One region of the Agromyces sp. NPDC058484 genome, then DNA from elsewhere that is predicted to be linked to it. Evidence: predicted binding sites of a transcription regulator. Region 1 holds the regulator's gene; the other holds the start of a gene.

The links. The regulator HspR, encoded in region 1, represses chaperone genes until heat shock. The targets are predictions, from matches to a motif close to AAGTTGAGTCNNNNNGACTCAACTT.
Region 2: a site for HspR is predicted at 1,747-1,771, ahead of ACFWN7_RS11385 (ATP-dependent Clp protease ATP-binding subunit). Genes of this name have one in related genera too.

The regions. Positions count from the first base shown of each region.
Region 1 covers NZ_JBHXMP010000009.1:41,841-59,868, reverse strand. The annotation lists gene ACFWN7_RS09195 (GAF domain-containing protein) at 1-374, shown strand, start outside; gene ACFWN7_RS09190 (response regulator) at 385-1,032, shown strand; gene ACFWN7_RS09185 (hypothetical protein) at 1,222-1,482, shown strand; gene ACFWN7_RS09180 (heat shock protein transcriptional repressor HspR) at 1,510-1,926, opposite strand; gene ACFWN7_RS09175 (DnaJ C-terminal domain-containing protein) at 1,931-2,926, opposite strand; gene ACFWN7_RS09170 (nucleotide exchange factor GrpE) at 3,007-3,684, opposite strand; gene dnaK (molecular chaperone DnaK) at 3,688-5,574, opposite strand; gene ACFWN7_RS09160 (MarR family winged helix-turn-helix transcriptional regulator) at 5,861-6,289, opposite strand; gene ACFWN7_RS09155 (DUF6069 family protein) at 6,385-6,834, shown strand; gene ACFWN7_RS09150 (MFS transporter) at 6,871-8,277, opposite strand; gene ACFWN7_RS09145 (MarR family winged helix-turn-helix transcriptional regulator) at 8,426-8,932, shown strand; gene ACFWN7_RS09140 (serine protein kinase RIO) at 9,210-10,040, shown strand; gene ACFWN7_RS09135 (DUF2165 domain-containing protein) at 10,223-10,837, shown strand; gene ACFWN7_RS09130 (nuclear transport factor 2 family protein) at 11,109-11,471, opposite strand; gene ACFWN7_RS09125 (SRPBCC domain-containing protein) at 11,495-11,926, opposite strand; gene ACFWN7_RS09120 (ArsR/SmtB family transcription factor) at 11,919-12,254, opposite strand; gene ACFWN7_RS09115 (MFS transporter) at 12,476-13,807, shown strand; gene ACFWN7_RS09110 (PQQ-binding-like beta-propeller repeat protein) at 13,816-15,381, opposite strand; gene ACFWN7_RS09105 (nucleoside deaminase) at 15,531-16,124, opposite strand; gene ACFWN7_RS09100 (ExeM/NucH family extracellular endonuclease) at 16,158-18,028, opposite strand, start outside.
Region 2 covers NZ_JBHXMP010000012.1:52,846-65,410, reverse strand. The annotation lists gene ACFWN7_RS11385 (ATP-dependent Clp protease ATP-binding subunit) at 1-1,731, opposite strand, end outside; gene ACFWN7_RS11380 (DUF5343 domain-containing protein) at 1,950-2,651, shown strand; gene ACFWN7_RS11375 (TIGR02391 family protein) at 2,644-3,123, shown strand; gene ACFWN7_RS11370 (nucleotidyltransferase domain-containing protein) at 3,670-4,314, shown strand; gene ACFWN7_RS11365 (hypothetical protein) at 4,301-4,831, shown strand; partial or broken gene ACFWN7_RS11360 (AarF/UbiB family protein) at 5,027-5,677, shown strand; gene ACFWN7_RS11355 (PRC-barrel domain-containing protein) at 5,742-6,104, opposite strand; gene ACFWN7_RS11350 (hypothetical protein) at 6,365-6,706, opposite strand; gene ACFWN7_RS11345 (hypothetical protein) at 7,238-7,825, shown strand; gene ACFWN7_RS11340 (hypothetical protein) at 7,897-8,292, shown strand; gene ACFWN7_RS11335 (metallopeptidase family protein) at 8,524-8,874, opposite strand; gene ACFWN7_RS11330 (VOC family protein) at 8,930-9,370, shown strand; gene ACFWN7_RS11325 (hypothetical protein) at 9,573-9,782, shown strand; gene ACFWN7_RS11320 (RNA polymerase sigma-70 factor) at 9,767-10,642, opposite strand; gene ACFWN7_RS11315 (carboxymuconolactone decarboxylase family protein) at 10,639-11,319, opposite strand; gene ACFWN7_RS11310 (GNAT family N-acetyltransferase) at 11,602-12,135, shown strand; gene ACFWN7_RS11305 (dihydrofolate reductase family protein) at 12,464-12,565, opposite strand, start outside.

The sequences.
Region 1 (18,028 bases):
TGCGGCGCCGCGTGCTCGACATCGCCGATGAGGTGAACGCCATCCTGGCGCATCCCGCGCACGTCACGTTCTCCGGACCGGTGGACCTCGTCGTCGACGATGACATCGCTGATGACCTGCTGGCCGTCGTGCGCGAGGGACTCACCAACGTCGCCCGACATGCGCGGGCGGCGGCGGCATCCATCAGCGTGGGAGTCACCTCCGATCAGCTCGTCGCGACCATCCACGACGACGGCATCGGCATCGGCACCGCCACCCGGCGCAGCGGGCTCGCCAACTGCGCCGGGCGCGCGCACCGCCACGACGGCACCTTCACCATCGACTCGGATGCCACGGGCACGCGCCTGAGCTGGGCTGTCCCGCTCGCACCATGAGGTCGGGATCATGAGCGCCATCCGTGTCTTCCTCCTCGACGACCATGAGATCGTGCGGCGGGGTCTCGCAGCCCTGCTGGACGCCGAGCGCGACATCGAGGTCGTCGGCGAGGCCTCCACAGCCGCCGAGGGCCGCGTCCGTATCCCGATGGTGCGGCCCGACGTCGCCGTGCTCGACGTGCGTCTGCCCGACGGCAGCGGCATCGACGTCTGCCGCGACGTGTGCCAGACGGATCCTCGCATCCGCTGCCTGATCCTGACGGCGTACGACGACGAGAATGCGTTGAGATCCGCCGTCATCGCGGGTGCCGCCGGCTACGTGGTCAAGGATGTGCGTGCGAGCAACCTCCTCCACGCGGTGCGCACGGTCGCCTCGGGGGTACGACTGATCGACCCGCGCACGAGCGAGAAGGTCATCGATCAGCTCAAGCACTCGCGCCGCGACCCCACCTTCGACGTGCTGAGCCCGCGGGAGCACCAGGTCCTCGCACTGATCGCCGATGGCGCGACGAACCGCCAGATCGCGGGGCGCCTGGGGCTCGCCGAGAAGACCATCAAGAACAATGTCAGTTCGCTGCTGGCCAAACTCGGCCTCGAAAGCCGCACCCAGGCGGCCGTGCTGCACGTCGAGCACGAGCGGAAGGCGGATTCGCCGTAGCCCGTCGACCGAATTCGAGACTTCCTCGGGACCTTTGGCCCTCGTGCGAGGGCATACCGCCCCCGTACCGTTGATGCAACAGTACGATCACGCACCGGGACGATGAGGGACGACATCCGGCTGCGTGCAGTGGCGGGGGGAACCGGTATGGCGAGTCTGGACGAGCGGGGGGCGGATTCGGTCACCGGTATGGCCCTTCGAACCGTCGGAGAACGGGACGCCGTCGAGACGTCCCAGATCGTCGTCTCCGCGATCGAGTTCGATCTGGACGAGGTCTCGTTCGAGGGTGAGACCGTGGGGTTCGTCCAGCGCGCCGGCCATGTCTTCGTCGCACTCGAGGGGGCACGTCACGACCGTGCCGAGGAGTGCGGCCAGTACCTGCTGTGGGATCTCGCTGCGACACGGTTGCTCGAACGCAGCCGTGTCCGCAGCCACGGACTCGCCGCCTAGGTCGCCGAGCCTGCCGCTCCTGCTGACCTAGTCGCGGTCGAGCGGCCGCCACACGACGACGGCGTTCTCGCGGCGCACGCGCGTGCCCGCGCGCAGGGAGACCACCTCGCCGGCCGAACCCGCCGCGAAGACGCGACGGCCCGGCCGATTGAGCATCTCGTCGGCGAGCATCCTCTCGAGTTCGCGCACGCGCTCGCGAAGCGTCGACACCTCGTCTTCGAGGCCGAGCACGCGGCGGATGCCCTCGAGGCTCACGCCCTCGCTCGAGAGCTGGGCGATCTCGCGGAGCTGCACGACGTCGCGCATGGAGTAGCGGCGCGACTTGCCGGCGGTGCGGGTGGGCGAGACGAGGCCGAGCCGGTCGTACTGCCGGAGGGTCTGCGGGTGCATTCCGGCGAGTTCGGCGGCGACCGAGATGACGAACAGCGGGCTCGTCTCGTTCATCGCGTCAGCCCCCGGCCTTCCCGAGCAGCTCGGAGCGCGGGTTCTCGTCGGGAAGGAGGGCGGAGAACTCCTCGAGCTTCTGCTCGGCCTCCTTCGAGAGGTGCGACGGCACAGCCACCTGCACCACGGCGAGCAGGTCGCCCTTGCCCTTCGACGTCTCGACGCCGCGGCCCTTGACGCGCAGCACCCGGCCGCTGGGGGTGCCGGGGGCGACCTTGAGCTTCACCGGGTTTCCGCCGAGGGTCGGCACCTCGATGGTCGCGCCGAGCGCCGCCTCGGCGAAGGTCACGGGCACGGTGACCCGTAGGTTCAGCCCGTCGCGCTCGAACACCGGATGCTTGCGCACGTTGACCGTGAGGATGATGTCGCCTGCCTCGCCGCCGTCGGGCGACGGATGTCCCTTGCCGCGGAGCCTGATCTTCTGCCCATCGGCGACGCCGGCCGGAATGCGAACGGTGATCGGGCGCCCGTCGGAGGTCTCGAGGGTGATCTGTTCGCCCTTTGTGGCCGTGATGAAGTCGAGGGTCGTGGATGCCACGACGTCGCGACCTGGCGTCGGGCCGCCGAATCCGCGGTATCCGCCTGACGGCTGCCCGAACCGGCCGCCGCCGAAGAGGCCGCCGAGCAGGTCGTCGTAGTCGCCGCCCTGCTGGAACGTGTACGACTGGCGACCGCCCGGCGCGCCCTGGCCGAACATCCCGCCGAACACGTCCTCGAAGCCGCCCGCGCCGCCCGCGCCGCCGGGCGCGGTGAACCGCGCGCCCGAGCCCATCGCGCGGATCGCGTCGTACTCCTTGCGCTGCTCGGGATCGGCGAGCACCGAGTGCGCCTCGCTGATCTCCTTGAACTTCGCCTCGGCGGCAGCGTCGCCGGGGTTCGAGTCGGGGTGGTACTTGCGCGCGAGCTTGCGGTAGACCTTCTTCAGCTCCGCGTCGCTCACGTCCTTGGAGACGCCGAGGACCTGGTAGAAGTCCTTGTCGAACCAATCCTGACTGGCCATCGGCACCTCCTCTGAGTCTGAATGTAATCGGTGATCGAGTAGCGCCGCCCAAGGCGGGCGCTACTCGATCACCGAAAGGGTCACTGCTGCGGCGTCTTCACGACGACCTTCGCTGCGCGAAGCAGCGAGCCGCCGAGCGTGTAGCCCGTCTCGACGACGTCGGCGACCGTGTCGGTCTCGACCTCGTCGGACGGCTGCTGGAAGATCGCCTCGTGCCGCTGCGGGTCGAACGGCTCGCCGACCTCGCCGAAGGGCGAGAGCCCGAGCTTCTCGACCGACGCACGGAGCTTGGCCGCGATCGTCGCGAACGGAGCGTCGCCCTCGAGGTCGCCGTGCTTCTCGGCCCGGTCGAGGTCGTCGAGCACCGGCAGCAGCACAGCCACCGCCGCGCCGATCGCCCGCTCGCGCTCCACCTCGCGGTTCGCCTCGGTGCGCTTGCGGTAGTTCGCGTACTCGGCCGTGACCCGCTTGAGGTCGGCGAGGTGCTCGTCGCTCGGCTCCTGCACCTCGGCTTGGGCCGCGTTCAGGATGTCGTCGACGGTGAGCACGTCGTCGTCTTCGCCACCGTTCGCTGAGCCTGCCGGAGCGGATGCCGCGGAGTCGCCGCCTGTCCCTTCGACAGGCTCAGGGACCTCGGGCTGCCGAACCTCACCGGTCTCGGGGTCGATGCGCCGCGACGGCTTGCCGTCGGCCTGCCCTGAGCTTGTCGAAGGGTCGCGGATCACCGGCTCTTCGTGGTTCTGGTTCTCGTCCGACACGGACTACCTCCCCTGCCCTGAGCTCGTCGAAGGGTCCTCGTCGTCGATGACCTCGGCGTCGACCACGTCCTCGTCGGAGGCGGCCTGCTCGCCGGTCGGCGTCGCGTCCTCACCGGGGTTCGCCGAGGCATCCGCCGTCTGCGACTGGGCGTAGATCGCCTCGCCGAGCTTGCCCTGCGACTGCGAGAGCTTCTCGAACGCGCTCTTCACGGCGTCGTCGTCATCGCCGGCGAGGGCCGACTTCAGCGCGTCGACGTCGCCCTGCACCTCTGACTTGACGTCTTCGGGCAGCTTGTCGTCGTTGTCCTTGATGAGCTTGTCGACCGAGTAGGCGAGCTGCTCGGCGGAGTTCCGGGTCTCGGCGGACTCGCGGCGCTTCTTGTCTTCGGCGGCGTGCTCCTCGGCGTCGCGCACCATGCGCTCGACGTCCTCCTTGGGCAGCGCCGAGCCGCCCGAGATGGTCATCGACTGCTCCTTGCCGGTGCCCTTGTCCTTCGCGCCGACGTGCACGATGCCGTTCGCGTCGATGTCGAAGGTGACCTCGATCTGCGGGATGCCGCGGGGCGCCGGTGCGATGCCGGTCAGCTCGAACGTGCCGAGCGGCTTGTTGTCGCGGGTGAACTCGCGCTCGCCCTGGAAGACCTGGATCGCGACCGACGGCTGGTTGTCGTCGGCGGTCGTGAAGGTCTCGCTGCGCTTGGTCGGGATCGCGGTGTTGCGCTCGATGAGCTTCGTCATGATGCCGCCCTTGGTCTCGATGCCGAGACTCAGGGGGGTCACGTCGATGAGCAGCACATCCTTGCGCTCGCCCTTGAGAACGCCCGCCTGGAGCGCGGCGCCCACGGCGACGACCTCGTCGGGGTTCACGCCCTTGTTGGGCTCCTGGCCGGCCTCCTGCTTCACGAGGTTGGAGACGGACGGCATGCGCGTCGAGCCGCCGACGAGCACGACGTGCGCGACATCCGACAGCTTCAGGTTCGCCTCGCGGATGACGTCTTCGAACGGCTTCTTCGTGCGGTCGAGCAGGTCGCTGGTCATGTTCTCGAACTGGGCGCGGGTGAGCGTCTCGTCGAGGTTCGCCGGGCCGTTCTCGGTGAGCGAGAGGTAGGGGAGCTGGATGCTCGTGCTCATCGAGCTCGAGAGTTCCTTCTTCGCCTGCTCGGCGGCCTCCTTGAGGCGCTGCAGCGCGATCTTGTCCTTCGAGACGTCGACGCCCGTCGAGTCCTTGAATCGCTTGATCAGCCACTCGACGATGCGCTGGTCCCAGTCGTCGCCGCCGAGGCGGTTGTCGCCGGCGGTCGCTTTGACCTGAATGGTCGAGAAGTCCTCGTCCTTGCCCACCTCGAGGAGGGAGACGTCGAACGTGCCGCCGCCGAGGTCGAAGACGAGGATGAGCTCGTCCTCCTTGCCCTTGTCGAGGCCGTATGCGAGCGCCGCCGCCGTGGGCTCGTTGATGATGCGCAGCACGTTGAGGCCCGCGATCTCACCGGCCTCCTTCGTGGCCTGGCGCTCGGCGTCGTTGAAGTACGCCGGCACCGTGATGACCGCGTCGGTGACCGTGTCGCCGAGGTACTGCTCGGCGTCGCGCTTCAGCTTCTGCAGGATGCGCGCCGAGATCTCCTGCGCCGTGTACTTCTTGGCGTCGACCTCGGACGACTTCCAGTCGGTGCCCATGTGGCGCTTGACCGACGAGATGGTGCGGTCGACGTTCGTGACGGCCTGGCGCTTCGCGGTCTCGCCGACGAGCACCTCGCCGTCTTTCGTGAACGCGACGACCGACGGGGTCGTGCGGAAGCCCTCGGCGTTGGCGATGACCGTGGGCTCGCCGCCCTCGAGGACCGACACGACCGAGTTGGTCGTGCCGAGGTCGATTCCTACTGCTCGTGACATGTGTGTTTCTCCTTCTCTCGCGTCGGTGGTCGAGGTGCGCCGCGGAGCGCGACGCTGCTCGATGCCGTTCAGACGGATGCCGGTTCGGCCGTGCCGGCCCGCCCTTCGACGAGCTCAGGGACCGAACCGAAGTCAGTGTCGCCGGAACTTGAGTGCCAGCGGCTCAAGTGTTTCAGGGGCATCCGGACCTGTCAAGTCGCGGGCGCAAAACCTGAGCGTACTCGACTCAACTCACGGCTGGTTCCCAGTATTCCCGGGCCAGTCGTGTCAGGTCACCAACTCGGGCTCAGTCGCCAGGCGCGAGCAGCCGCTCGAGGAGCGGCGCAAGCGCGGCCCGTTCGGCATCGGTGAGGCGCTTCGACACCGTCGCGCCCTCGGCGACCGCGTCGGCGATCCGATCGCGGAGCTCGGCGCCCTCGTCGGTCAGGCGCAGCAGCTTCACCCGCCGGTCTTCGCCGGGTGAGCGTTGCGCGAGACCGCGTTCCTCCAGGGTGTCGGCGATGTTCGTGACGTACGACGGATCGCACGCAAGCCGATCGGCGAGCTCGCGCATCGGCCTCGGCTCGCCGAGCATCAGGATCGCCCTCGCGATCGGAACGGGGAGGCCGAACGGCGCGACCGCGGCCGCGAAGTCGGCCTTGCTGCGTTCCGCCACGAGGAAGAACATGCGGGAGAGCCGACGTGATTCGACGAGCCGTGCCTCTCGATCCTGCATGGCGCCATACTAGTGCGTTGAATCAACGATTGACTTTCTCAATGATTCGGAGCATTCTGGAATTACTTGAGCTACCCAACTATTGAGGAGTCGCAATGAGTACCGACGGTCGTACGCCAGCCACTGCAACGGATGCCGCGGCCCGGGCATTCATCCCCGTCCGCGTGCTGATCGCGGCGGGCGCTGCCGTGGTCCTCGACCTCATCGTCCTGTGGATCGCATCCGCGGGCGGTGCGTCGCTGATCGTCACGCCGCCGGGTGCGCCGGGGAGCATCCAGGTCGACGCCGTCGCAGTCACGCTCACGGTCGTCGTGCCGATGGTCGTCGTCGGCGCCGGGGTATGGCTCCTCACCCGCCGCTGGCCGGCGATCCGCCTCTGGGCCGCCTGGGCAGGACTCGCCTTCGGGGTGCTCTCCGCGGCACTCCCGCTCACGGTCGAAGCCGACCTCGGCACCAAGCTCGCCCTCGCGTCGATGCACGTCATCACCGGCGTCGCCTGGTTCGTCGCCCTCGTACGAGGTCCGCGGCCGAGCCGCGACTCGTGACGACGCGATCCGCGCGCTGCCGACGCATTGCCCGGCTCAGGTGGTCGGCACCTGGGTCGTCGGTGGTTCCTCGCGGACGCGCGACTCCGCGGGTGCGCCGCGCGCACCGCGCGCACCGCGCGCACCGCGCGCACCGCCCGCACCCGACGCCGCGAGCGCCCGCTTGACTCGCCAAGCGGCGAACACGGCGACGGCGCTCACCGCGAGGTGCATCCCGAGGAACACGTCGGCGAGTCCGGCGCCGAGCAGCACGCCCGCGACGAGCGGCCCCGCCGCCGAGAAGGCGGTCTGCAGGGCGCCGATCGTGCCGAGGGTCTGGCCGACCATGCCCTTCGGGGCGAGCTGCGCGGTCAGCGGATTCAGCACCGGGCTGTAGATCGTCTCGCCGACGGCGAAGATGCCGTACGTCATCACGAACAGGGCCGCGGCGATGCCCGGCGCGAACTGCGCCGCCGAGATCACGAGCCAGGAGACCACCCAGATGGCGCCGACGGCCATGAGCAGCGACGGGGCGCTGCGCTTGGCCGTGAGCCGAACGACGAGCACCTGCAACGCGACGATCACGACGCAGTTCACCGCGGCGGCGATGCCGATCGCGCCCGGGTCGACGCCCAGCACCGTGAGGCCGTACGCGGGCAGCCCCGACTCGAACTGGGCGTAGAAGCCGAGCGCCAGGGTGATCGTCACCACAGCGGTCCATCGCAGCGCGGGCGTGGCGAGGATCGCCCGCACGACGCTGCGGTCGCGACGCTCGACGGGCCCGTCGATCACGGTGATCGCCCCGGTCGCCGCCTCGATCGCACCCATCGAGCCGGTCGCCGCCGCAGACCGCGGCGCGCCCGTCCCCGGGGCATCCGCCGCCGGGGTATCCACCGCGAACTCGGCGGGCACCTGCGCGCCCCGGCCCGCGAGCGCGATGATCGCCGACGACAGCACGAAGCCGGCCGCGGCCATCGCGAAGCCGATGTCGAGGCCATCGGCCCGCTCGAGATCGACGATCTGCCCGGCGAGGAAGGCGCCCACGGCCATGCCGAGCGATTCGCCGGTGAACTTGTAGGCGAACACCTTGCGGCGGTCGTCGCTCGACGACCACTGCAGCGCGAGCACCTGCTTGGCCGGCACCGCGGCCGCGAGCCCGAGTCCGAACACGAGCATGCCCGCGAGGAAGCCGCCGGGCACGTCGACGAAGACGAGCGAGGCGACGCCGGCGGCGCCGAGCAGCTGCGCGGCGACGGCCACGTGCACCGGGTTGAAGCGATCGCTCAGGCGCCCCGCGATCGGCGCGGCGACGAGCGCGCCGACCGAGAACAGCGAGGAGGCGCCCGCCGCGATGAGCGCGCCCCAGCCGCGGGTGTCGGCCGCATAGGCGTACTGGAAGGGCAGCACGGCACCCCAGCCGAGCATGCCGATCGCAGATGCGAAGATGAGCAGTTTCGCGCGCACAGTACGGGCCCCCTTTCAGGCCTGAGACGGTCGGTCGCGACGACGGATGCCTCGCGCCGACGTGCGGCCGAGGCATCCGTGCGCTTCGAATACGAACTATTCGATATCGAAATATTAGCAACCGAAGAACGCATGCGAGAATTCCCGCATGGCCAGACGCACCGCGACCGCACCCGAGCTGCACCGCCGCGCGGTCGCGACCTACGTCGCCGCGGGCGGCGAGGAATCGGTGCAGCGGGTCATCACCGCCGTGCAGAGCCTGACGAAGAAGCTCGATCAGTGGTATGCCAGGCAGCTCGCCGACCTCGACGTGACCGCCGGCGAGTGGGCCGTCGTCACCTCGCTCGCGAAGGCCGGCGAGGCGCTCACGCCGAGCCAGCTCGCCGACCTTACGAACGTCGCCCCTTCGTCGATGACCCACCGGCTCGACAAGCTCGCCGACCGCGGGCTCGTCGAGCGCACTCCCGACGCGGGCAACCGCACGCGCATCTTCGTGAGCCTCACCGAGGAGGGCTGGCAGCTGTTCAGCCTGGCGATCCGTGGCTCCGACGTCGTGGAGTCCGACGTGCTGCAGGACCTGGGCGACGCAGAGCGCGGCGAGCTCGCGCGCCTGCTCGAGGTCGTCATCGCGCGCCTCGACGACATCGACGCCTGAACGTGGCCCTTTCGGCGACCGCGGGCACCGAGTATGCTCGCCCACGGACCGAACCACGCGGCATCCGTTCGCCACGGAACGGAACGAGACCGGAAGGAGAGCCTGATGAACGCCGTCATCGTCGTGCGCATCGCAGACACCCTTCCCGGTGAGGCCGCCCCCTAGCAACGCGACGGTGGCCTCCTGATCTCGGAGAGCCACCGTGACCTTTCTCTCGTCGCTTGACGACGCCGTACCGAATGACGCTGTCGCCGCGCGCTTCGACGCGCCAGACGACATGAACACTGTCGACGCCCTCATGTTCCAGGCCGCCGAGCCCGGTGAGGGCCAGCGCTGGTCGACCTGGCCGGCGACCATCCCCACCGAGCGCGGCCCCGAGCCGCGCCCCGACTGGCTCGTGACCTCGGCCGCGGCGATCGACACCGAGCTCGGCGTCGTGAAGACCGGCAAGGAGGCGAACCTCGATCTCATCGAGCGTGCGATTCCGGATGCCGCGCCCGACGTGCCCGGCAACGCCGTGCTGCTCGCCGCGAAGCGCTATCGCGGCAGCGAGCACTCGGACTTCCACCGCTCGTCCGTCTACACCGAGGGACGCGGCATCCGCCGCACCCGCGACGTGCGCGCCGTCGCGAAGGGCACGTCGTTCGGCCGAGCCGTCGCGCGCGTGCAGTGGGCGTCCGCCGAGTTCGACGCGCTCAGCCGCCTGACCGAGCTCGGGGCATCCGTGCCGTACCCGGTGCAGGTGCACGAGACCGAGGTGCTCATGGAGTTCATCGGCGACGGCCGGGTCGCCGCGCCCCGGCTCGCGCAACAGCGAGCGGATGCCGCGGAACTGCGCGCGCTGTTCCACCAGGTGATGGACTTCATGCGGCTGCTCGCGCGCTCAGGGCTCGCGCACGGCGACCTCTCGCCGTACAACCTGCTCGTGCACCACGGACGCATCGTCGCGATCGACCTGCCGCAGATCGTCGACCTCGTGTCGAACCCGCGGGGCTTCGACCTGCTGCACCGCGATTGCGTGAACGTGTGCGAGTGGTTCACGAGGCAGCGGCTCGAGTGCGACGCCGAGGAGCTGTTCGGCGAGCTCGTGGGGGAGGTCGGGTTCTGAGGGGATGCCGCGGGGCGGGCTCGTTCGTCGAGAGTGCGGCTCGCGCCCGGATCCGGGCGAGACGTGCACGCTCGGCACGAACGTCGATGCGTTCGCGCAGCGCGATTCGTGTCGACGCGGCATCCGTCGGGCGATACAGTGCCCGCGGATCGACGACGATCCGATTCGAGTGAGGAGACGCCATGTCCGAGCACCGCTCCGCCCCCGACACCCCTGCACCCGGCAACGCCGTCCCCGCGGCCGACGAGGCCCGGCGTGGATGGCTCGCGCTCGGCACGCTGCCCGTCGTCGCCGCGGTGCTCGTCGCGCTGAACGGGTTGTACATCCTGCTCGTCGCGTTCGGCAACATCACCGACTTCGGCACGAACCAGGCGTTCGTGCAGCACGTGCTGGCGATGGACACGACGAACTTCGGCGCACCGGCAGGTGAGGACCTCGATCCCGACGTCATGTGGCGGGCGATCACCGACCCCGTGCTGCAGAACGTCGCCTACATCGGCCTCATCGCGTGGGAGTCGGCCACCGCGATCGTGCTCGTCGCCGCCGTGGTGTTCTGGATCCGCGAACGCCACCACGGCTACCGCACGGCGCGCGCCATCTCCACGATCGGCCTGCTCATGCTGATCGCACTCTTCATGGGCGGGTTCATCACGATCGGCGGCGAGTGGTTCCAGATGTGGAAGTCGACGTCGTGGAACGGCCTCGACCCGGCGTTCAACAACTCGGTGCTCGCACTCATCGCGCTGGTGCTCATCCACCTGCCGAGCCTGCATTGGACGGCGCGCGACCGCGCATAGCCGAGCGGATGTCGCGGCGGGGCATCCCGGCTGACCATGTGCCCTCAGTCGGTTCCAAGGTGCCCGGAGTAGATCCGCACCATGCGGATCACGCGCACGCCGTCCTCCACGTTCACCGTGCCGTCGGCCACGAACCCGTGCTTGCCCGCGGTACGCCTCACACCACGACTGCACATTCACGCGCGCCATCTCGGAAGCGTCATCGACGCGTGCGCGACGAACCTGACCGGGGCACCCACAGGCGAAACCCTACCGACGGCGGCGTTGCCGGCTACCGTTCCCGCGGGACGTAGCCCAGGCGGTCGAAGGCGAGGCGGATCTCGACGATCTGCCCGTCTTCGACGGTGAACAGCTCGCTCGCGAGGGTCGTCGTCGTCACCGCGGTCTGCGGGAAGTACCACAGCGCCACCCGATTCCCGTTCGTCATTCGGGCGTGCTCGGGAGCGCCGGTGAGCATCGGCACGAAGCCGGCCAGGTACTCGCGCCAGTCGTCCTTCGTCGAGACGTTCTCGTCGGGTGCGAAGCAGCGGACGTCGTTCGAGATGTGTGTCAGGGCTCCATCGACGTCGCCGCTCGTCCAGGCCAGGTGATAGGCCTCCACGATCGACAGCGCATCGTGATCGATGTTCGGCATTGCGACTCCTTCGTTCTCAATGTTCAGGGTCTCGGTACCCACGTATCCGGATGGAGTCGCTCGCCCACGACGACGCGCACGAGTCGGGGAAGGAAGTGGCTCCAGCCTTCGATGTGACCGGCGACTTCGGCGTCGGGAAGATCGGTGTGCACGAGCTCGACCCGCGTTCCAGTGGCAATCGCCGTCAGCTCGAAGGACACCGTGGACGCACCGGGAGGCAGACTCTCGCTTCCGGCGAACCCCCACGAGACGGTGACCCGGCGTGGCGGATCCACCTCCAGGAACATGCCCCGCGCAGGGTATCCGGCGATGTCCACCGCGAACTCGCCGCCCGGCACCGGGTCGAGGGAGGCCCACTGGCCCATCCACGAGGTCATCCCCCGCTCAGTCACCAGGAACTGGAAGACGGTCTCGGGGCTGGCATCGATGTCGATCGAAGTCCTGTATTCAGCCATCACCGCTCCCGGCCGAAGACTCCTCCACCGCTTGCTTCAACAGACTCAGCCGCTCGGGCCAGAAATCGTCGAAGAACGCCTTGCCGACGGCGAGCCCTTCGACACGCACCGCGAAGAGGTGACGAGTGCCCGACCGAGAGCCGGTCACCAGCCCTGCCGTGCGAAGCACCTTGAGGTGGTGGGACACGTTCTGCTGCGACATCCCCAGCGCGTCGGAGAGTTCGCCCACCGCACGACGGCCGTTGCGAACGGCTGCCAGGATGGCGCGACGGTTCGGGTCGGAGAGCGCATGGAACGTTCGATCGATCGCAGCTGTCGGATCGCTCATCGTCGGCCACCTCCTTGCGATCGAGACTATCACAAATACACGTTTGTACAAATGAACTTGATGGGTGCGTGGTCGGTATCGGGCCGCCCGCACACGGCGCGGTGCGCTACCGCCGCGGCATCCGCTCGCGTTACAGTGCAGCGAAGATCGCCGCCGATCCAGCGGGATGCCGAACCGAGGCTCGTCATCCTCCGTTCATCCGACCGAACGAGGCTTGCGTCATGACCCAGCACCCCGCAACCCCGACCGACGCGACCCAGCCCTCCGGCGGGGGCTCGGACGTAGGCGCGAGCAGGAGGCGCATCCTCGCATGGGGGCTCTGGGACTGGGGCTCGGCGGCGTTCAACGCCGTGGTCACCACGTTCGTGTTCACGGTCTACCTCACGGGCGAGTCGTTCGGCCCGACGGGCACCGTGGAGGCGCAGCTCGGCTGGGCGCTCGCCATCGCGGGGCTCCTCATCGCCGTGCTCGCGCCCATCACCGGCCAGCGCTCGGACACGAGCGGGCACCGCAAGCTGTGGCTCGCGGTGAACACCTACCTCGTCGTCGCGCTCAGCCTCGCTATGTTCTTCGTGTACCCGGCCGCCGAGTACCTGCTGCTCGGGCTCTTCCTCGTCGCGGCCGGCAACGTGTTCTTCGAATTCGCCGGCGTCAACTACAACGCGATGCTCGTGCAGGTGTCGACGCCGCGCACGATCGGCAAGGTCTCGGGTTTCGGCTGGGGCATGGGGTACGTCGGCGGCATCGTGCTGCTGCTCATCGTGTACTTCGGCTTCATCCAGCCCGAGGTCGGCCTGTTCGGGGTCACCGGCGAGAACGGCCTCGATGTGCGCGTCACCATGATCGTGTCGGCGCTGTGGTTCGGGCTCTTCGCGCTCCCGGTGCTGATCGCGGTGCCCGAGTACCGCAACCCCGCGGCGATCGACCGCGGCAAGGTGGGCTTCTTCGCGTCCTACGCCCGGCTCGGGCGCGACATCAGGCGACTCTGGGTCGAGCAGCGCAACACCGTGTGGTTCCTGCTCGCGAGCGCGGTGTTCCGCGACGGCCTCGCCGGGGTGTTCACGTTCGGGGGCGTGCTCGCGGCATCCGTCTTCGGATTCTCGGCCGGCGAGGTGATCATCTTCGCGATCGCCGCCAACGTGGTGGCCGGCATCTCGACGATCGCGGTCGGGGCGCTCGACGACCGGCTCGGTGCGAAGCCCGTGATCATCACGGCGCTGACCGGGCTCGTCGTGAGCGGATTCCTCGTGTTCCTGCTGCACGACGGCGGCCCGATCGTGTTCTGGACCGCGGGACTCGCGCTCACGCTCTTCGTCGGCCCGGCGCAGTCGGCGAGCCGCACGTTCCTTGCGCGGCTCATCCCGCCGGGCCGCGAGGGCGAGGTCTTCGGCCTCTACGCCACCACGGGGCGAGCGGTGAGCTTCCTCGCGCCGACGGCGTTCGCCCTGTTCGTCACGATCGGCGGCGCGCCCTACTTCGGCATCCTCGGGATCGTGCTCGTGCTCGCGCTGGGGCTGGCGCTGCTCATTCCAGTGCGGGCGACGCGCAAGTAGGCCCTGCGTCAGAACCGGTAGCCGAGGATCGCGTCGGCGGTCTGCAGCACACGCCACCGGTCGACGTCGCGTTCGAGACGTTCCGTCTGCTCGGTCGACGCGAGGTCGAGCGGATCGTCGTCTCCCGGGCCGTCGGCGAGCGTACGCCAGGCCTCGTCCTGCTCGGCCCACGATGTGCCCACCGAACGCACCGCGGCAACCGAGAGCGGCTCATCGACCGGGCCGTCGGGCCCGCACGCGGTCGCCACCGAGCCAGACGTGAACGTCACGATGTCGTTCGTCGGGTTCGAGTCCTCGTGCGCGTCGAAGGTGGCGTCGAGCAGGCACCCGACGCGCTCGGCTTGTGCGAGGTCGCGCGCCGCACCGGTCTCCTTCTCGACGAATCGTGCGCTGCCGCCGTCGCCGATGATCTCGTACCCGTCGACGGAGGCGAACGCGTGCGAGGCCGCATCCTCGTCGGTGTAGTCGGCCACGTCCAGGTCCCACCTCGACGTGCCCGTTCGCGGGTCGATGCGCTCGAGTCGCGCGGCCCCCGCCTCCAGCTCGAAACTGCTTCTCCCGCCGAACGCCGCGGCATCGTTGCGGCGATAGCCGATCTCACCCGTGCAGAACGTCGCCCACCCGCACAGCATCTCGCCGTCGCGCTCCCACAGCCGCTCGCCGGTCTCGACATCGAGTGCGACGACGGATGCTCCGGCGAAGTCCGTGAAGCCGTCGGAGTCCGGGGCCGACGGCATGTGCCAGATGAGCAGCGTGCGCTGATCGCCGTCGATGTGCAGTTGCCGCGTCGTCAGCGAGGTCGTGAAGCGTGTGCCATCGCCGAGGAGCTTCTCGACCGGCATGCGCCACACCGGGTCGGCGACGACGTCGCGACTCTGCGTGTCGATGTTCGAGTCGTCGAGGCCGAGTAACACCTCCTCCTCGCCGTTCGCTGCCAGAAACACCCCGCCGCCCATCGGCATCGAGTACTCGTATCCGGGAAGCACGTCGTCGAACGGCTCGAATTCGCCGGTGTCGGGATCGAGCCGCATCGCAGTCGCCTGTTCGACGTCACGCTCGCGTCCGTCGAAGCAGAGGCCGTCGGTCGTTCTGCACGTGTGCGGGTCGGCGATCCAGATGCTGTCGCTCTCGCCCACCACTGCACCGCTCCGCAGGTCGCGGAGCTGCACCCGGTGCCCATGCCCTGGTCCCGCCGCGAGTGACGGCGGCGTGATCACCACGGCACGCGGATTCCGTTGCTCGTCGCGCAGCACGACCGGTGTGATCCTCACCTCTGTGCCGATGCTCGCCGTGCTGGCGGGAGACGACCAGAGTTCTCGCCCGGTCGTCGCATCGAGAGCGAGCAGCTGGAGTCGTTCCTCGGCGTCGAGCGTGTAGGCGAGCGCAACGCCGTCGGTCACGGCGACGCTGCTGCCCACCGGTCGCGCGGCGGCCTTCCACACGGGTTCGGCCGTGCGCCGCATCTCAGCGTCGCTGCGCTCTGCGTCGCCGGTCGGCGCCGCGCAGGCGCTGAGGCCGGCGGCTGACGCCAGCAGGATCATCGAGGCAGCGAGGGAACGGCGCATCCGGGTCATGTCGAGCGAGCATAGGGATGTCCCGAGGTGTGCCGACCGCGTTCTCCACAGCGGTTCGCGGGGCATCCGGACTGTGAAGAACTCCGGATGCCGACCGGTCGACCCCGCTATCGTTCGCACGCCCACTGTTGGACGCGGATGGAAGACGATCAGCTGCCCCGCGCGTTGTAGACCACGGCGTCGGATGCCCCGAATGCGCGGAACACTTCGATCGCGTCGTCGTGACCGACGCCGACGGAGACACGGATGCCTCGCCGCTCGAACTCGCCTGCCCAGTCCGAGGGCATCGGCCCCTCGTCGAAGCCGGTGAGCGCTTCGACCTCGGCGCCTTCGCCGGCGATCGTGAGGGCACGCACACCCGACCACATCGTCGCGCCGTAGCACATGACGCACGGGCGCCAGTTGACGACGAGCTCGAGCTCCGCGCCGTCGGCGCCGAGGTCCCACCTGCCCAGCGCCCGCTGCGCGAGGCTCAGCGCCATCACCTCGGCGTGCGTCGCGCTGAGTCCGCTCTCGAGTACGACGTTCACACCCACCGAGACGAGCGCTCCGGATGCCGCATCCACCACGATCGCCGCGAACGGGCCGCCGTTGCCCGCACGCCAGTTGCGGTCCGCGAGCTCGTTCGCAAGAGACATCCGTTGCGGGGCGGTGGCGAGCGGCCTGGCCGAGATACCGTCGAGATCGTCGACGAGCCATGCCGGAAGCGCGACGGAGAAGGCGGTGGCGAGCGCGGCATCCATGCTGCCCATTCTGCCGCGCCCGTGACATTCGCATCAGAACCGGTGCCACGGCAGCAGCGTGACCCGCACCTTCACCTCACGCGTCGTCGTGTTGCCGCTCGGATCCGTTGCCTCGTAGACGAGGGTGTAGGTCGACCAGATCGAGGCGCGCACCCTCACCTCGGTGTCGGAGACGACCTCGATCGCCGCCTTCCTGTTGCCCGAGGCGCGTGTCTCGACGAGGGCCCACGACACCTCGCCCGAGTCGTCACTCGCCTCGACGTCGATCGTGACCGTGCGCCACTTGTTGTTCGGCGGCCAGATGACCGACGGGTCTGCCCTGACCGTGAGCTCGGGCGCCGTCGTGTCGGGCGGCGTGAGGTCGAGGCCGATGAGCACCGGGTCGTGGTCGCTCGAGCGGAACGCGTCGGGCGCGAAGAGCGCGTCTTGGGCATCCTTCTTGAACGTCATGTCATAGTCGATCAGAGTCGGCTCGTCGGCGTTGATGTGCCAGGCGGCCGCCCCCGTCACCTCGTCGACCAGGTCGGCGCCTGCGAGCGCGTAGTCGAGGTATCCGAGCTGGCCGTCGAACACGTAGGAGTACGCCTCCTCGCCGTGGAACTGCTTCTCGAGATCGGTGAACCCGGCAGCCGTGAGCACCTGGATCGGGTCTTCGTGGTCGTACGAGTTCAGGTCGCCGATGATCAGCTCACGGCCCGCGCCCTGACCCGTCGGGTCGCCGGCGAGCCAGTCGACCATGGCCTCGGCCGCGGCCGTGCGCACGCCGTTGCAGTTGCCCTGCCCGTTCGGGTCGGTCGGATCGCCGACATCTTCACAGGAGGAGCCCTTCGACTTCAGGTGGTTGACCGCCACGGTCATCTCGCCGCCGGTGCCGAGGTCGGTGAACGTCTGCGCCAGCACCGGGCGGTTCTTGTCGTCGAGGAACCGCGGGTCGACCGAGGAGTCGAGCACCGCGAAGTCGCCGACCGGCGCAACCTCGGCCGGCTTGTAGATGAGCGCGGTCGTGATGGCGTCGGTGCCGAGCACGCCGGTGTCGATCGCGGCGTACGTGCCCGCGCCCATCACCTCGTTGAGCGCGTCGACGAGCGTGTTCAGCGCGGTGCCGCCGTTGTTCTCGATCTCGATGAGCCCGAAGATGTCGGCGTCGAGCTGCGACATCGCACTGACGATCTTCGCCTCCTGGCGATCGAACTCGACCTGGTCGTCTGCGCCGCGCGAGCCGAACGTCGTGAAGTAGTTCAGCACGTTGAAGCTCGCGACCGTGGTGGTGCCGCCGACCTCGGGCACCTCGGGGCGCGGGTTCGCGACCGTGAAGTCGGCGCCCTCGGTGGGCTGCACGGCCCACAGGTCGAAGCGGAAGTCGAGCACGCCGGTGGCGTTCTGCACGACGTCGCCGCTGCGGAACGTGTTGTCGAGGGTGAAGACCTCGCCGTTCGGGTGGATGGCCGGGTCGGGGTTCTGTGCACTCCGCCCGTCGTCGATCGTGATCGCGTTGCGTGCGTTCGCCTCGGCCAGCGCGATGGCCTCAGGAGACCCGGCGTCATGGATCGCCGTGGGCTGGTTCAGCCGTTCGGTGCCGAGTGTGAGCTGGCCGAAGCGGGCGAACTCGAAGGTCTCGCCGATCACGAGCGGCTGCGGCAGCGTCACGCGCATGCCCTCGAGGGGCTCGTAGGCCTCGGGGCCGGCGGGGAGCGTGAACTCGACGGGGTCGGGCAGGGCCGCTCCGGTCTCGCAGACCGCGACGGCGTCGGCCGTGACCTCCGTCATGCCGAAGAACTCGCTGACCGAGCCGACGACATGCACGACATCGCCCATGGCCACATCGACCCCGCCGGGCGCGAAGACGAAGACGCCGTCGGATGTCGCGGCATCCGCGTCACCCGCATCCTGCAGGTAGTACCCGT
Region 2 (12,565 bases), on a different contig from region 1:
CGCGACCGCGGTGACCGCGTCGTCCTGTCCGATGACGCGCGCGTGCAACTCGCCCTCGAGGTCGCCGAGGCGCTCGCGCTCACTCTCGGTGAGGCGGTTCACCGGAATGCCGGTGGCCCGCGAGATCACCGCGGCGATCTGCGCTTCATCGACAGTCGTTCCCTGAGCCTGTCGAAGGGAACTCGCCTGCTCGGCACCAGTCGCTTCGGCAGGCTCAGCGACCGAAGCGTCGTCGAGCCTCGCCTGCATCTTCGCGATCTCGTCCCGAATCCGCGACGCCTCCTCATAGTGCTCGGCCTGCACGGCCGCGTTCTTATCGGCCTCCAGCGACGCGAGCCGCTCGATGAGCGCCGACACGTCGACCTTCACACCGAGGCGCAGGCGCAGCCGCGCTCCGGCCTGGTCGATGAGGTCGATGGCCTTGTCGGGCAGCACCCGGTCGGTGAGGTAGCGCGCGCTGAGCTCCACCGACGCCCGCAACGCGGCATCCGTGTACTTGACATCGTGGTGCTCCTCATACGCCGGCTTCAGACCGTGCAGAATCTGCACGGCATCCTCGATCGACGGCTCGCCGACCTTCACCGGCTGGAACCGGCGCTCGAGCGCGGGGTCCTTCTCGATCTTGCGGTACTCGTTGAGCGTGGTCGCGCCCACGAGGTGCAGCTCGCCGCGTGCGAGGCGCGGCTTCAGGATGTTGCCCGCGTCCATGCCGCCGTCGCCGCCGCCGCCCGCGCCGACGACGGTGTGCACCTCGTCGACGAAGATGATGAGCTCGCCCTTGTGTGCGGCGATCTCGTCCATGGTCTTGGTGAGGCGCTCCTCGAAGTCGCCGCGGTAGCGGGTGCCGGCGAGCATGCCGGGCAGGTCGAGCGAGATGACCCGCTTGTTTCGCAGCTGCTCGGGAACGTTCTCCTCGACGATCGCTCGGGCGAGCCCCTCGACGATCGCGGTCTTGCCGACGCCGGCCTCGCCGACCAGCACCGGGTTGTTCTTGGTGCGGCGGCTCAGGATCTCGATGGTCTGCTCGATCTCGTCGACGCGTCCGATCACCGGGTCGAGCTCGCCATCTCGCGCGAGTTGCGTGAGATCGGTGCCGAACTTGTCGAGCATGGGGGTTGCGGATGCCGCATCCGCTCCCTGAGTCTGTCGAAGGGAGCCCTCGTCACCCGTTCCCTGAGCCTGTCGAAGGGAACCGTCGCTCAACCCCTGCGTCAGCGCCTCGGCGGTGACGCCGGCGCGTGCCAGCACCTGCCCGGCAGGCGCATCCTGCCCCAGCACGAGCGCGAAGAAGAGGTGCTCGGGGTCGATGTAGGTCGCCCCGCTCGAGCGCGCGACCTGGTAGCTGTGGAACAGTGCGCGCGACGCACTCGGCGTGATTACGGCGGCATTCGCTCGCTCGCTAAGCTCGTCGAAGCGGGTCTCGGATGCCGCAGGCAGCCGCGCCTCGGTCGCCGTGATGATGCGCTCGGGGTCGACCCCGATGCGCTGAATGGCCTGCGTGACCGCTTCGTCTTCGACGATGACGCGCAGGATGTGCAGCGCGTCGAGCTCGGTCTGGCCGCGCTCAAGCGCGAAGCGTCCTGCCTGCTGCAGAATGCCTTGCGTGCGGGCGGTCAGGAACCGGCTGAGGTCGATCGACCGAGCCTGACGCGCCTGCTCTCCCGCAAGGTACCGGGACAGGAACTCGTCGAACGAGTTCGCACCGGCTTCGGGGTTGAAGTCTTCGGGCACCTAGTCCTCCTGGGGAACTTGAGTTGGGTACGCTCAAGTTCAACGCGGTGGGGGCGTGGGTATTCCCCGGGACTGTCCGATTCGTCCGCGACAATCGTGTCGCCATACCCGCTGTACATTCCTCGCTCAGCGTGTCGCCACGATCCGGCAAGCGGTATCAGCCATCATTCGAGCACGGCGCCCGGCTGGGCGCCCCTTTCTTGTTTGGGAGTTGAGGGATGGCAACGTACCCGTACACCTCGGGCCAGGGTGCACTCGTGAAAGCATTCGAGCAGTTCCGGAAGGCGTTTCCGCCCGTAGTAGACGCCTCGACGCTAAAGCGCTTTAGCATTGCGCCCGCAAACGAGTCCTACATCATTAACATCTTCCGGTTCCTTGGATTGATCGATGACGAAGGCAAGAAAGTCGATGGCGCAACAGACCTGTTCTTCCACGGTGAGGACGAGTTCAAGACTGGTCTCGAGACCCTCATCAGTGCGGCCTACGCTGACCTCTTTGCCGAGCACGGCGCGAGTGCTTGGGACGAAAGTAAAGAAGTACTCACGACCTGGTTCCGCGTCAAGGATAAGACCTCGGAACTGATCGGCGGTCGGCAGGCCTCCACTTTCCTGACTCTGGCTGCGCTGGCTGGCCATGGGGAGCCGGTGAAGCCCGCGGCCAGCAAGCCCGTCGGTTCTCCGAAGCCGAAGCCGAAGCCGAAGCCGAAGCCGAAGCCGAGTGCAGCGGCAAGCGAGGGGGATCAGAGCGCGAAGTCCACTGAAGCACTTGTAGCGCCGCCCATACCTCAGGATGCATCGACCGCTGACAACGCCGTAGGCCTCACTGTTCGTGTCGAGGTGAATCTTCCCGCCGCTGCCACCGCCGACGTTTATGACGCGATCTTCGCCAGCATCCGGAAGAACCTCATCGATCGTGCGTGACCTGGGCTGGTTCGAGCAGGTCGTTCGTAGGGCCCACACGTATAGCGAGGCGACACCGGAAACTCCGGGTGAACTCCATCCCTTCGAGACACGCAACATACACCCCGATCTGCCCTCGAAGGTTCGAGGCCTTTACGACGACGGCTACTATCCCGAGGCGACATTCGAGGCGTTCAAGTTCGTCGAGAAGGAGGTGAAGCGAATCAGTCAACTACGAGGCCTCACCGGCAACAAACTGATGATGGCAGCCTTCAATGAGCAAGCCCCGGTTGTCCACCTGAACGGAATGGCGACCGACTCCGACAAGGACGAGCAGTTCGGCTACCGTTATATCTTCGCGGGTGCACAGTCGGGGATTCGGAATCCGCGCGGTCATGAGACCGAGCTCACGGATTCACCCGATCTCTGTCTCGACCATCTATCCGTCGCCTCGATCCTATTGCGCAAGTTGGATGATGCTGGCGTTCGCTAGTTCTTCTTCATTGCCCGCCGCGCGGTCGTAAGCCACGTGAAGCGCCGCACGCATCCCCGCCGCTCTGGGCGTGGCGAGGTGGCTCGGGTCGGCGTGCAGGATCGACCGGGGGGCGGCGATCGCGTCGAACTGGTCGGTTTTGCCGTCCCGAGCACGCGAGCCGCGGCCGGGCGGCCGCACCTCGAACACGGCTGGGCCCGTCTCCTGCAGCTTCCTGGCCCAACTTTGCGCCGAAAGAGCCGGAACCCTCGATCGCGACCACGATCCGTTTCGCCGGCGACCGCACATCGCCGCGCCTGAGGTGGTCTGGCAGCGCACGACGCGCCGCGTACGGACCCTCGGCGACGGAACGGGCTCACCCAGCGGCAGGTGAGCTCACGGCTTTTCGTATTCCGTCAGGCCTCGCGTGCGTACACAACTGCTCGTGAGATCCCCGCGTTCTTGAGAACGTGACTCGTCAGGTCGCTCGTTGCTCTATTTAGCGATAGATTGCTATCGACAGCATAGCGTTGCGATATTTAGCAAAGTCCGCATCGGGAGGGTTCCATGCAGCTTCAGCATCCAATCGCCGCGGTCAGCGGCGGCGTCGAGGGCGAGGTACTGGCGGTGCTTGCGCGCGACCCCGCAGGTCAGATGGACGTCGCGATGCTGGCCCGGATGACGAGCAAGTCCTACACCGGGGTGCGCCACGCGATCCGACGCCTGGTACAACAGGGCACTGTTCTCGAGACAACAATCGGTTCTCGCACCGTGTTTCGCTTCAACGCCGAGCACGTGCTCGCGAACGCGATCACGGAGATGGCTTCAGCGAAATCTCGAGTGCTCGACGCGTTGCGCGATGCTGTCGAACAGGGCTTCACCTCTCGGCCTGAGTTCGCCGTGGTGTTCGGCTCCGCCGCACGAGACGAGATGACCCCCGACAGCGACATCGACCTCTTCTTCGTGCGATCCGGATCGGCTGACCCAGATCTCTTCGACGACGAGGCTGCCGTCATCGCCGCTCGAACCTCGAGACTCACCGGTAACGACACGCGCATTCTCACCTACGATCTGACGGAACTCGAACAAGGTTCAGACGCACATCCCGTGCTCGCAGAGGTCGCACGAGACGGCGTGATGCTGCAAGGTTCGCTCTCCGAGTTCAGAGCCCGCATCGGCCTCCTCGAACGGCGGCGACGTGCGGCAGGTTGAGCGAACGCCCGCGACCGAACGTGGGCGGCGCTCGAAAGCAGAACAGTTCGCCCACGCCGTCGGAATCGTCCGAGCCTTCGATGACGACGACGCGGAACTCGTCGATGCCATCGTCACCCTCTGCGTTCATGCCGGTATCGCGGTATCCGACGTGATCTGCATGAAGCGCATCGGCTCGTACGTACAGGGCGAGAACCACACGAGCGCCATCGCCCACCTGCACCGCGCCGACAGTTCGGCCGCGAAACAGCTCGAAGCGCTGCTCCGCATGAAGACGAAGGCCGGCTACGGGTACGACTCCATCAGCCGCAGCGACCGTGCGGGCCGTTCGCGCAATGCATGCACTCATCGAGGCGATGCGCGCCGCCTGACCCGCCGGTTCATACTTCGCCGTCGAATGCGGGGGCCTCTGGCCTCTGCGCAGCAGTTCGCGACCACCGGCGGGCCATCCCAGCTGCCGGCCTGCCACCGCCGGATTCGGACTCTGAAGCACGCGAACTTGTACGCGGAATCGTAACCGCGACGGCCGCGCCTTTGACCTTGCAGCGACCGCGATGGTGCACGAATTCAGCGTCGTCACGCGCTATGTGCGAGACTTCGCGCCGCTCGACGTGCCGCTCCTCCTCGAACCGTGGACTGCGTGACGCCGACGGTGCACCCGCAAGCGCCTGGCGGTGCCTCGACCGTTGCCACTGCGCATACGATGACACGCATGGACGACGGCGAAACGCCGAGCAGCACGCGCGCCCGCCACCGGCGGATCCTGCGGTTCGCCGCGCGACACATCGTGCAGATCTGGTGGTTCGAACTCGTGCTGCCGCGCATCGGCCTCGCGAAGGTCGCGGCACGCGGGCGAGCGGCGCGGCTGACCCGCATCGCCCACCGTTTCCACGCGCTCGCGATCGACCTCGGCGGCCTCATGATCAAGGTCGGCCCGTACCTCTCGTCGCGCCTCGACGTGCTGCCGCCCGAGATCACCCGCGAGCCCGCCGGCCTCCAAGACGAGGTGCCGCCGGTGCCGTTCGACGCGATCCGGCGCCTCGCCGAGGCGGAGCTCGGGCTGCCGCTCGAGCGCGCATACGCGAGGTTCGACGCAGCGCCGCTGACGGCGGCATCCTTCGGCCAAGCCCACCGCACCCGGCTCGCACCGATCGACGCTGCCGACACCGGACTCGACGAGGCCGTCGTCAAGGTGCAGCGACCGGGCATCGAGGCGATCGTCGATGTCGACCTGGCGGCGCGGCGCTGCGTCGCCGGATGGCTCAGCCGCGTGCGGTTCGTCGCGAAGCACGTCGACGCGCCCTCGCTCGTCGAGGACTTCGCCGCCACGAGCCTCGAAGAGATCGACTACCTGCACGAAGCGCCGGACATTGCGAACCCGCCGCCCAGGAGGCGTGCTCCGGGACGACGGGTGAGTGGGTTGGATCTCAGTAGCCGTAGAACCCGCTGTAGTAGCCGCCGACGCGCTCTCGATAGTCGGCGTCATCCCAGGTGGTTCCCTCGTCGAGCTCGGGTGAGTCCTTGATCTGATCCTTGGTCAGGTCTACGTACACCTTCTCCTCGGCGTCATCGACTCGGTCGATCGTCCCCGCCGGCAGCAGGACCTTGCGGCCGAAGATCCACGGGCCGGTGTCGACGACGATCTGGCTCGCGCCGACGTCGTAGGTCGCCTTATCGACCTTGCCGATGTGGCCGTCGGTAGCGTGCACCTCGTATCCGGCGATGTCCTTGTTCTGCGCGTCACGCGCGGCTGTCGTGCGGTAGCTCCATGCGTCCCATGTCGAACTCATCGTTCCTCCCTTCGCAAGGCCCGTGAAGGCCCTGATCGTGATGGGTGTTTCCCTCGACGGTAGATCGACCACAGAGCCGATCACAGAGGGTTGACAGGACCGTAGCGGAGCGCACGGGCACGCCCGAACAGGTCAAGCAGGCGGTCGACGTGCTCGACGAGGCACGTCGTCGCGCGACCGACGCGGCAGGGTCCTCATCGCCCCCACCGGATCCTTCGTGCGGCACGGGCCGGTCGGAAACCCGACCGGCCCGTGCGTGATCAGCCGAGATCCTTGCGCGTGAACGATCGGACCTCGCTCACGTTGCCTGCCTCATCGGTCGCGCGGACCGACACCACGGTCTTCGCGTCGACGTGGAACGGGCCGGAGCCGTCGGGGTTCATGCCCTTCGCGGTGAGGAAGACCGCGCTCGGGACGAACCCGTCGGTGACGCCCACCATCACGTCGGCCGACACGACGTAGGAGCGGCCGGGCACGGTCGGGACGGCCTGCCAGATGTGGTTGTCGTAGGCACCCTTGTCTATCAGCGCGAACGAGGCGTGGATCGCGAGTATTTTCCGTGCCGTGGCGATGCGCGAGTGTGTTGAGGCGCGCAGCGTCACGGCTCGCTCGCTCGTAGCCCACCATCACCTCGACGCCGTCGTACCCGAGGTCTGCGGCGAGGCGAAAACCCGGTTCGACATTTGCGAGGTGCGCCGACACCGTCGCTAGGGCGACCCTCGGAACCGAGCTCATCGGCTCACCTCGAGCTGAGTTCCGGCCGTGTGCGGCCGCGCGTTGCGGCTGATCGCTCGCGTCGGAGACGGAATTGATGACGCCGATGCATCCTCCAGAGAGTTCGGATCCCAGGAAGGTACCGATCCGCCGTGGCGCGCCATCACGGCCGAAAGACAGGCGAGCACCTGACCTTCGTCGGGTGTCGCGGGCCCGCGATCGTGCCCCACGATGAATGTCTCCTCGAGCCCTCGCCGCCGAGCTCGGTGAGCCGTGTAACGGCAACGGCTACGACCAGGTCCGCGTCGAGACCGGCGAGCCGATCGGCGAACAACAGCCCTACAGCGACTACCCCGCTGGCTGTCGAGGCACGGTGAGCTCGACTCCTCGAGCGATGGCCCGACTCGTAGGCTTGGGGCGTGCCCCGACTCCACGCAGAACCCGATCGATCCAAGTGGGTACCCGTCACGGACTCCCTCGGATTCCGCGGTCGACGCCACCGCAAGGCGGCGATCGGGATGCTGCTGGCCCAGGCCAAGGGGCCCGATGCGGCGCCGTCCGGGGCGGGCGGCTTCACCGCCTGGGCGATGAGTCAGGCGGTTCCGTTCCTGATGCGCAAGGCGGGCGGCCGGGTGCTCGTGTGGGTCTGGAAGGACGACCCCGAGTTGGTCGTAGCGATGGCGCAGGTGCAGGCCGCGACACCGCAGTTGCGCGTCGCCCGGGCATCGATGCCGATCGAGTACGACGACACCGAGGAGTTCCGCGGCACCTACCTCGGCGTCGGCGAGAAGCTCGCCATGCCGCTACCGCCCGGTGGTCGCCCGCCGTTCGCCACGTACACGTGGGATCTCGGCTCGCACTTCGTGAGCGTGACGGCGGTGTGCAGCGATCGCGAGCGGTTCGGCACCGTGATCGGCGCCGTGGATGACCTCGCGCGCGGCATCCGCGTCATCGACGACCTCACTGTCGGCGAGTCGGCGCCGGTGCTCCGGATCGACCCGGCCTGATCCAGCAAACTCTCGTTGACTCGCCGCGAGCGCGGGCGTAGACCTGAGGCATCCGAGAAGGAGGTGCCGTCATGGCGAAGGATCTCTTGGTCACACTCCAGGACCAGCCCGGCGAAGGGGCACGGCTCGGCGAGGCGCTCGGCAACGCGGGCGTCAACATCGAGGGTTTCTGCGCGATCATGGAGGGCGGAAGGGGTGCCGTGCATGTGCTCGTGGAAGACGTCGCGGGCGCCAAGGCGGCGCTCGAGGGCGCGGGCATCACGGTCGAGGCCGAGACCGACGTGCTCGTCAGTCCTGCGTTGCCAGACCCCGAGATCGACACGCCGGGCACGTTCGGGGCGATGGCGCGCGCGCTCGCCGAGGCCGGGATCAACATCTCCCTCGCCTACGTGGCCACCAGGAACCGCGTCGTTCTTGCGACGAGCGACAACCAGCGGGCCACGCAGCTGCTGCAGGCGATGATGTAGCGACGCGAGCTACGAGGCCGGGCTTCAGCGATTCCCCTCTGCGATGGGCTCGGCGCCCGATCGGTGGATCGAAGTTGCCGCAGTCATGCTCCGCGCGGCTCGTGTGAGATCCGCCTCAAGTGAGGCGGCATTCATACGACGGATGCGCGCGATCGATCCGGAACGCCGCCACAGCACGCGGCCGCGGCATCCGTCGTCACCGCTCGGTGCCGCTCGACGGCGACGGCCGACTCACGCCCAGCCGAGCTCGCGGAGCCGCGCGTCGTCGAGCCCGAAATAGTGGCCGATCTCGTGCACGAGCGTGAGGTGCACGCGGGAGCGCAACGCGTCGAGGTCGGCGCTGTGCTCCTGCAGGTTGTTCTTGTACAGCGTGATGCGATCGGGAAGCTCGCCGAAGCCGTAGACCCCTCGCGCGGTGAGCGGATGCCCGCGGTACAACCCGAACAGCCGCGGTCGCTCCCCCACCGGCTGATTCTCGACGACGATCCCGACGTTCTCGAGCCCGCGGACCATGTCGTCGGGGAGCGCATCGAACACGTCGGTGACCATTGCCTCGAAGTCGTCGTCGGAGATCTCGACCATGCCCCAATTGTGCTCGCTCGCGAGAGTGTCGGTGGTCGTGCCTACGCTCGACCACATGACCATTCAACGCATGGACAACGTCGCCATCGTCGTCGACGACCTCGACGCGGCCGTCGCGTTCTTCGCCGAGCTCGGCATGGACCTCGAGGGCCGCGCGCAGATCGAGGGCGACGTCGCCGACCAGACCGTCGGCCTCGACGGCGTGCGCAGCGAGATCGCGATGATGCGCACGCCCGACGGCCACGGCCGGCTCGAACTGACGAAGTACCTCGCGCCCGAGGCATCCGCCCCGACGCCGGCGATCCCGCCGCCGAACACACTGGGCCTGCACCGCGTGATGTTCGCCGTCGACGACATCGACGACACCATTGCGCGCCTGCGCCCGCACGGCGGCGAGCTGCTCCGCGAGGTCGCGAACTACGAGAACGTGTACCGGCTCTGCTACCTCCGCGGGCCGGCGGGCATCATCGTCGCCTTGGCCGAGCAGGTGGGGTGACGGGTGCGGCGCGCTGATGGTCATCACCGGGCGGCTGAGCGCGTGCTCGTTTCCGATCGGATCACCGAGGTCGGCGAGGCAGATCTCGCCGCGGTTCACCATTCGTCACGAGCACTGAGCAGGTCGCCGCCCGCATCGGGAGATCGTCGCGGCACGTTCGGCCGCCGACAAATGCATCGCGGTCAGCGCTGGAGAGTCCGGCGTGCTCACGCTGCACCCGCGCCCAGAACTCGCGGTCCTCATTCTCATCGAGTGCCTGCTCGATCAACTGCGCGAGCGCGAGATGATCGCGTTCAGCATGCAGCACGAGCCGATCACGCAGGGCCCGCGGCACCTCGATCGTGGTGGAGTCCGACATACCCGCGAGTACCTCTCGAGCTACCCATTCAGGAGTCGCTATCGCATCAATTGAGCCGCCTCGTCGAGCCGGCCGAGCTTCTGCGGGTTGGCGATAGAGAAGATCCGCGTGATTCGCCCGCCCTCGATCTCGAACGAGATCGCACCGGCCAGCTCTCCGTCGATCTCGCCGCGGATCGCAGGATGCCCGTTCACCCACACCGGCACCGCCTCGAACGGCAGCCCGAGCTTCGCGAGGCCGCCGAGCAGGGCGCGGGCGATCTTGTCGGCACCGACGATCGGCCGCCTAGCAGCACCGCGCACGAGTCCGCCGCCGTCGGCGACGGAGACCACATCGGGTGCGAGCACGTCCATCAGCCCCTGCAGGTCGCCCGTGTTGACCGCGGCGAGAAATCTCGCGACGACCGCCTCCTGCTCGGCGCGGTCGACCGTGACGCGCGGGCGCCGGGCCGCGACGTGGTCCTTCGCGCGGTGGGCGATCTGCCGCACCGCCGCCGGCGACTTGTCGACCGCCTCGGCGATCTCGTCGTACGGCACGTCGAACACCTCCCGCAGCACGAACACCGCACGCTCGGTCGGGCCGAGCGTCTCGAGCACGGTCAGCATCGCGATCGAGACGCTTTCGGCGAGCTCGACGTCGTCGGCGACATCCGGACTCGTGAGCAGCGGCTCGGGCAGCCACTCCCCCACGTACGACTCGCGCCGCCGCGCCGACGCGCGCAGGTGGTTGAGCGCCTGCCGGGTCACGATCCGCACGAGGTACGCGCGCGGATCGCGCACCCCACCGCGGTCGACCTGATCCCACCGCAGCCAGGACTCCTGCAGCACGTCCTCCGCGTCGGCCGCGGAGCCGAGCATCTCGTACGCGACCGTGAAGAGCAGGCCGCGATGGGTGACGAACGGATCGTCGGTCATGACGCCGAGCCTACGACGTCGGCCGCGGCATCCGCCGAGACCGTCGAGACCGTCGAGACCACCGCGCCCGCCCCGCCCGTCGCGCCTGCGGCATCCGTCCTCTCGGCCGACCGCGTCAGGAGCGGTGGCAGTTCGCATGCGTCGGCGTAGCCCTCGGAATGGATGCCGAGTGCCACGTTCATGCGCGAGCTCATGTTCATGAACGCGACCTTGGCGGTGAGCTCGATGAGCGCGGCCGGGCCGAGTTCGTCGAGCAGCGCGGCCGACAGCTCGTCGGTGACGGCGGGCGGGGTCTGGCTCATCGCCTCGGCGTACTCCATGACGTGGCGTTCGAGGGGCGTGAACACGGATGCCTCGCGCCAGTTCGGCACGTGCCGCGCCTTCTCCTCGTCGAGGCCCTCGTTGTGCGCCTTGTAGTAGTTGAAGTCGAGGCACCAGCTGCACCCGACGTGTGCCGCCGTGGCCATTACGGCGTACGAGGCGAGATCGCGGTCGAGTTCGTGCAGCGCCTCGATCTTGCGGCCGATGCCCATCGACGCCCGCATCAGGGCGGGGTGGTGCGCGAGCACGCCGATCGAGTCGGGCACGCGGCCGATCATCTTGCGGGCGGCGACCTTCACGACCGCGCCGAAGAGTCCGGTGAGCTCGGTCGGCGGGATTCGGGTCTGGGTGGTCATCGTGTCCTCCTGCGATCGTCGACGGTCCGGGGTTCGGTTCCGGATGACCCGTCGACATGCAGACACCGGATGTCGCGGGGTTGTGACGTCACGGTGGCGCCGCTGCCGCTGGCTGCTCGACACGAACGCGGGTCAGCGAGTTGCGCAAGCCCGCAGCCCCTCACGGTCGTCACACACAACCTGCGCGACTTCACATCGTTCGGCGTGCCGCTGCTCGACCCCTGGACCGCCTGATCAGCCGACGTCGGCGAACTCCTGTTCGCTCACTGCGACACTTGTGGGATGCTCCGCGATCTCGACCTGCCCGCCACCCTCGCCACCCGGTCATCCCAGATCGTTCTCCGGCGCGCGACATCCGATGACCTCGACCAACTCATGGCGCTGCTGGCCGACGACCCGGTCAGCGCCGCCCGTGGCGACGTCGCGGCGCCGAACGACCGGCTCGCCTACCTCGACGCGCTCGAGCAGATCATCGGGGATGCGAGCAACGACCTGCTGGTGGCGGCCGACCCGGCGGGCCGGCTCGTCGGCACGTTTCAGCTCACGCACATCCCCGGCATGGCGCGCCGCGGTGCCACACGCCTCCAGGTGGAGGCGGTGCGGGTGCGCAGCGAATCACGCTCGTCGGGTATCGGCGGCGCCATGATGAACTGGGTCACGGATGTCGCAGCGCCGACACTCGGCTCGCCGCTCGTGCAGCTCACCTCCGATGTCGACCGCACCGACGCCCACCGCTTCTACGAACGCCTCGGGTTTCACGGCTCGCACGTCGGTTTCAAGTATCGGATTCCGGCCGAGACTTCATGGGACGAATGAGGGTCGCGTCCGCTGTGCGTGCTACGCGAGTGGATGCATCCGTCCTCGGATCCAATCGGATATGTCTGCCGGTTCGACCTCGCCCGACGCCACCAAGCGAAGGAACCGATCAGCCCCATCGACATCGTCGACCACCAGATCGACGCCGTTGAGCTCGAGGAACGCGGCCGTCACCAACCACACCAGGCGCTTGTTGCCGTCGGTGAGCGCGTGATTGCGCTCGGCGGGTTGGCCGTACGACCCTTTGTCCGCAGGACGACCCTTCCGAAGAGTCGTACACCGGGAGAAAGGTCGTGCGGCATATCTGTCCAGGGACCGAGCAAGCCCACTACACCGGCGCGTATCTGGCGGCGATGATGCCCGAGTCGTACGTCTGCGCCTCGAGCAGTCGCAGGCCGACCGGGTGCGGCGTGCGCAGCCGGTCCTCCGC